One region of the Paenibacillus donghaensis genome, then DNA from elsewhere that is predicted to be linked to it. Evidence: riboswitches for the same ligand, from Rfam matches in the RefSeq annotation. Region 1 holds a riboswitch; the other holds the start of a gene.
The links. A riboswitch is a leader RNA that binds a small molecule or an ion and turns the genes downstream of it on or off. The one in region 1 is predicted to bind thiamine pyrophosphate.
Positions count from the first base shown of each region.

Region 1 (3,115 bases):
ACCGACTAAGCCGGCTTCCAAGAGAGCAGTTGCATAAAATGTGGTCACTTTATATTGCCGGGGAATTTGGGGGTATGAATGAGGTATTGGCTAAGTTATATGCGATCACCGGCAATGAACATTATTTGATGACAGCGAAATATTTTGACAATGAGAAGCTGTTCCTTCCGATGAAGGAGAATATAGACACTCTGGGAAATATGCATGCCAACCAGCACATTCCACAGGTGATTGGAGCCTTGAAGCTGTTTGAGGTTGCGGGGGACAAGGCTTATTTCAATATCGCAGAGAACTTCTGGACGATGGTGACACAAAGTCATAGTTATTCCATCGGAGGCACCGGAGAGACGGAAATGTTCAGAGAGCCGGACGCCATTGCCGGCTTTCTCACCGATAAAACGGCGGAAACCTGTGCGAGCTATAATATGTTGAAGTTGACCAAGGAGCTTTTTCAGTTTAATCCGCGCAAAACGTATATGGACTATTATGAGAAGGCGCTTTATAACCATATTCTTGCCTCAGAGAATAGCCGAAAAGCGGAGGGTGGCAGCACCTACTTTATGCCACTGGCGCCCGGATCTATCAAGAAATTCGATACGCATGAAAATACCTGCTGTCATGGAACCGGTCTGGAAAATCATTTTAAATACCAGGAAGCCATCTATTTTCATGATGAAGACAGACTGTATGTGAACTTGTATATTCCCTCTCGACTGGATTGGAGCGAGCAGGGACTCAGCCTGGTGCAGAACCGGGACCGGGACGGCTTGGAGACGGTCCACTTTTATATCGAGGGCGGTCCCGAGACGACCCTTATGTTCAGAATTCCCGATTGGGTATCAGGGCCCGTTCAAGTAAAGATTAACGGAGAGCCTTGCCGCGATCTGGAGTATGAACACGGATATTTAAAGCTGCGTAAAGTATGGAAAAAGGATGAAATCGAGCTGATGCTGCCCTGCTCTTTGAGATTGGTTGGCGTCTCCGATGACCACACCCTTAAAAGTCTCGCTTATGGACCGTATGTCCTGGCGGCAATAAGCGGGGAACAGGATTATCTCTCCTGGAGCTACAGTGAACAAGAACTTCTGGAACAAGTCATTCAACAAAAGGACAACCCTTTGACGTTTATTCTGGATGTTGTCGAGTTTGTTCCCCTGTATCTAATTCAAGATGAACGTTATCATGTGTACTTCAAACTTGCCCGCTGATTATATTTGTTTGACAAAAGAACCCAATGCATGTAGCTTATAACTAAATAAATAAGATACCCACTAGGGGAGCCTGAATAGGCTGAGACGGGAAAAGTGCATTTCCGGACCCTTGAACCTGATCTGGATTATACCAGCGTAGGAAAGTGGAGTCGGACTTTTTTGAGCATAGCTATTATTTGCTGTTCTTTAATCAAGCCGCTCCATTGTGGAGCGGCTTTTTGCTGCGCATTCTTATTTATAACCATTCCATTAGGAGGAAATAGAATGCCAAGTACAACAAATGAGGGTAATGTGAATCTGTCTGCTTTTCCGGGAAGCCAGAAGGTCTATGTGGAGGGCTCGCGGCCGGATATTCGGGTTCCGATGCGTGAAATCAGTCTGAGCAGAACCACAGGAATGGCCGGAGAAGAAGACAATGCGCCGCTTCGAGTCTACGATACAAGCGGTGCTTATACTGATAGCGAGGCTTATAGCGATATCCGTCAAGGCTTATCGCCACACCGCTTGTGCTGGATTATGGATCGCGGCGATGCAGAAGCCTATGAGGGAAGAGTGATCAGACCGGAGGATAACGGCGGTATCGCTGCCAGCAAGTCACCGGTAGAAGTATTTCCATGTACTGGACGCCAACCGTTAAAAGCAAGGGAAGGACGTAATGTCAGCCAGCTGCATTACGCACGTCAAGGCATCATTACAGCAGAGATGGAATATATTGCGATTCGCGAGAACGTAACACCGGAATTCGTCAGGGCTGAGGTAGCCAGCGGACGTGCGATTATTCCGGCGAATATTAATCATCCCGAAAGCGAGCCGATGATTATCGGGCGCAATTTCCTGGTGAAGATTAACGCTAATATCGGCAATTCGGCCGTCTCCTCCTCGATTGAGGAGGAGGTTGAGAAGATGAGATGGGCAACTCGGTGGGGCGCGGATAATATTATGGATCTTTCCACCGGCAATCATATTCATACCACCCGGGAATGGATTATCCGCAATTCCCCCGTGCCTATTGGTACGGTGCCGATTTATCAGGCGCTTGAGAAAGTAAACGGAAAAGCGGAGAACCTGACGTGGGAGATTTACCGTGACACGCTTATTGAACAGGCAGAGCAAGGGGTGGACTATTTTACCATTCATGCCGGAGTGCTGCTTCGCTATATCCCGTTAACGGCGGAACGAATGACAGGAATTGTGTCCCGGGGGGGTTCGATTATGGCGGCATGGTGCCTTGCACATCATCAGGAGAACTTTCTGTATACCCATTTCGAGGATATCTGCGAGATTATGAAAAGATATGATGTGGCTTTCTCCCTGGGTGATGGCCTGCGGCCGGGTTCGATTGCCGATGCCAATGACGAGGCGCAGTTTGCTGAGCTGGAGACTCTGGGGGAGCTGACGGCGCTGGCTTGGAAGCATGATGTGCAGGTGATGGTGGAAGGCCCGGGGCATGTACCGATGCATCTGATCAAGGAGAACATGGATAAGCAGCTGGAACTGTGCCATGGCGCCCCTTTTTATACATTGGGTCCTCTGACTACTGATATTGCACCTGGTTATGATCACATCACCTCAGCCATCGGGGCAGCCATGATCGCTTCCTTCGGAACGGCGATGCTGTGTTATGTTACGCCGAAGGAGCATCTGGGTTTGCCGAATCGGGAGGATGTGCGCGAAGGTGTCATTACCTACAAAATAGCCGCCCACGCTGCCGACCTGTCCAAAGGGCATCAAGGCGCACAGGATCGCGATAACGCGTTGTCCAAGGCCCGTTTCGAGTTTCGCTGGCGGGATCAATTCCATCTGGCGCTCGATCCGGAGCGGGCATTGGAATATCACGATGAGACGCTCCCGGCGGAAGGAGCCAAGACGGCGCACTTCTGTTCCATGTGCGGACCCAAGTTCTG
Region 1 covers NZ_CP021780.1:321,025-324,139, forward strand. Annotated here, with positions in the region: gene B9T62_RS01185 (beta-L-arabinofuranosidase domain-containing protein) at 1-1,208, shown strand, start outside; TPP riboswitch at 1,264-1,370, shown strand; gene thiC (phosphomethylpyrimidine synthase ThiC) at 1,476-3,115, shown strand, end outside.

Region 2 (3,115 bases), 2.0 Mb from region 1:
GCGCAGCGCCTGCGACCGGGTCATGCCGACTGAGAAAGCGGCCTCCCACTGGCCTTTGGGGATCGACAGAATGGCGGCACGCACAATTTCCGATGAATAAGCGCCCACACTAAGTGTAAATCCAATGGTTGCGGCAAGAAATGGATCAAGCACAATGCCCAATGTCGGCAAGCCGTAAAAAATAATAAACAGCTGCACCAAAAGCGGCGTTCCACGGATGATCCACACATAGAAGCGGGCAATCAGCTTGGGAAACGTCCAAGGGGCCAGCCGCACAAGCGCCGTCCATACCGCCAGCAGCAGGCCCAGCACAAAAGATACCAGCGTCAGGGGAAGGGTAAAAGCCACCCCGGCTTTCAGCAGTGGCAGCAGCGAGTCTATTACAATCTGCAGTTTGCGCTCATCCATCGTTATGACATCCTTCGCAGGCCTCTAGTCCGCAGCGGAAACCTGGCCCTAAATTATTTGGAAACATCGGCTCCGAAATATTTCTCGGAAATAGTAAGGTAGGTGCCGTCATTTTTCATATCGGAAATCGCAGCACTGACAGCCTGAACCAGCTCATCTTGTCCCTTCAGGAAGGCTGCCGCACTTTGTGAACCTCCTTCTATTTCATCCACCACCTTGATCTTCACATCCGGCTTCTGCTTCTTCAAATCCAGGTAAGACAAACCGTCATTCACCGTTGCATCGATCCGTCCCGAAATCAGCAGGTCAATAGCCTGGTTGAAACCATCCACTGCCACGATTTCCGCACCATTTTCACTTGCTATTTTGGATAAGTTGCTGGTTAAAGATTGCCCGGACTTCTTCCCCTTAAGATCAGCGAAGCTCGTAATCTCCTCATTATTCTCACCGACAATCAGCACTGCCTTGGAAACGATATAGGGCTCGGAGAAGTCATATTTAACCTTGCGCTCATCCGTAACCGATACTTCATTAAAAATCACATCAAAACGCTTAGCATCCATCCCGGCAAATAATCCGTCCCATTGGGTTTCAAAATATTCCGGCTCCACCCCCAGGCGTTTCGCTACTTCTGTGGCAATCTCAACGTCAAAGCCGGTCAGCTTACCGTCCGTATCGTGATAGGTGAATGGCGCGTAGGTGCCCTCGGTGCCGATCCGCAGCTTGCCCCTGGATTTGACGGCTTGCAGACTGTCGTCTGCTGCAGCTGGAGGTGCCGCGGTTGCAGCAGAACCTGGTTTGGGTGCTGCCGTAGGTTCAGCCGCCGAATTATCGGCTGTATTATTCCCGCAGCCCGACACGGCCAAAGCCAGCAGGAAGAGCAGACTCAACTTACGCATTACAGGTATTTTCATTCCAAATTCCCCTTTCTTAATGACTGAGCTATAGCTTGCCCGGAAAATGCAATAATTTCTCCTCACCCCAGTCGCGCTGTCATCGCAAAAAAACTCCCTGCACATACGCTGCTGCTGCACATGTGCAGGGAGTTCTCTTTCCCCTATCCTGCTATATTCGTGAACGGTCTGCGCCGCCCTCATTGATATTCATTGCCACAGCTTTCCAGGTTGTGCTATATTAATAACCGATTGTAATTTCATAGTGTCCTGTTTATTCACTAGGGGAGTCGCCTGACTGAGATGGAGCTTGATGCTCCGGACCCTTGGAACCTGATCTGGATTATACCAGCGGAGGGAAGTGGAGCAGAATGTTCATAGATTTGCATGGCAATGGCAGATGCAGCGTGGATGATTTGGCCCATTTATTCCTCCGGGAACTAGATGGGTCTTTCTTGTTTTTATGGAAAGGAATGAAATTCAAGCTACTAAGGAGGGGCTGCGTATTACGGAGTTATTATCAATTCAGCATCTGGCCTACAGCTTTCCCGGACCTGTCCGCACTCCGGTATTCTCCAATCTCTCCATGAAGGTGCGGCGCGGAGAATTCATCTCCGTGGTCGGTGCGAGCGGCTGCGGCAAAAGCACTTTGTTCCGCATGATTGCCGGACTGCTGGAGCCAGGCAGCGGCGAGATCAGACTCGCTCTGGATGGCGGAACGCCGGGGCCGCAGCGGCTGGGCAAGGTCGCCTATATGCCGCAGCAGGATCTGCTGCTGCCCTGGCGCACGGCGCTGGACAATTGCCTGCTGCCACTCACCTTAAGCCGCCGGAACAACAAACAGGAAGACGCCGCCCGGGTAAGCGAAATGCTGCGCCAATTCGGACTAGCCGGCTATGAAGCCGCCTACCCGCGCGAGCTGTCCGGCGGCATGCGCCAGCGCGTGGCCTTCATCCGCACCCTTGTAACCGGCAGTGAACTCATGCTGCTGGATGAACCCTTCGGTGCGTTGGACGCCTTGACCAAAAGAGAGCTGCACCGCTGGCTGCTGGACCTGTGGGGGAGCCTGAACAAGACGGTTCTATTCATCACCCACGACCTGGAGGAGGCGCTGCTGCTCAGCGACCGGATTTATCTGATGGCTGCTGGTCCAGAGAAGGACCTGGAAGAGCTGACTGTGGAGCTGCCAAGACCGAGAACACACACGATGAACTATGAGCCACGATTCATTGAATTGCGTGCGCAGCTGGAGCGGAGGTTGTATGAGAGCAAAATCATATAAAGGGCTGCTGCAGAAATACGGGCCGTTCACACTGCTGGCCACGGTGGTGCTGGCGGTTTGGGAGCTAGTGGTCCGGCTGGGCGCTGTCCCGGAGTTCATCCTGCCTGCCCCTTCCTCCATTGGAGCGGCCCTGCTGGAACACCGGAAGCTGCTGATTGGCGTGCATCTGCTCGCCACCTTGCAGGAGGTGCTTACCGGGTTCCTGCTGTCAATCCTATGCGGTACCCTGCTGGGCACGGGAATGTTTATGTTCCGGCCGCTGGAGAAAGCCCTCTATCCTTTTCTAATCATCAGCCAGACGATTCCATTGATTGCCTTGTCGCCGATCTTCATTATGTGGTTCGGCTATACGCTGTGGAGCAAGGTGGCGGTGGTCTTCCTGACCGCGTTCTTCCCGGTGGTGGTCAGCACCTACGACGGCCTCCGCTCAAGCGGCAAAGGCTACAGTGACCTGCTGCTGACGATGGGCGCGAGCCGCTGGCAGGTGCTGGCGAAGACCCAGGCCCCTCTGGCACTGCCTGCCTTCTTCTCC
Region 2 covers NZ_CP021780.1:2,351,943-2,355,057, reverse strand. Annotated here, with positions in the region: gene B9T62_RS10150 (amino acid ABC transporter permease) at 1-408, opposite strand, end outside; gene B9T62_RS10145 (amino acid ABC transporter substrate-binding protein) at 462-1,307, opposite strand; TPP riboswitch at 1,575-1,678, shown strand; gene B9T62_RS10140 (ABC transporter ATP-binding protein) at 1,765-2,583, shown strand; gene B9T62_RS10135 (ABC transporter permease) at 2,564-3,115, shown strand, end outside.
Region 2: linked by a shared signal. The riboswitch ahead of B9T62_RS10140 (ABC transporter ATP-binding protein) and the one ahead of thiC (phosphomethylpyrimidine synthase ThiC) in region 1 are both predicted to bind thiamine pyrophosphate.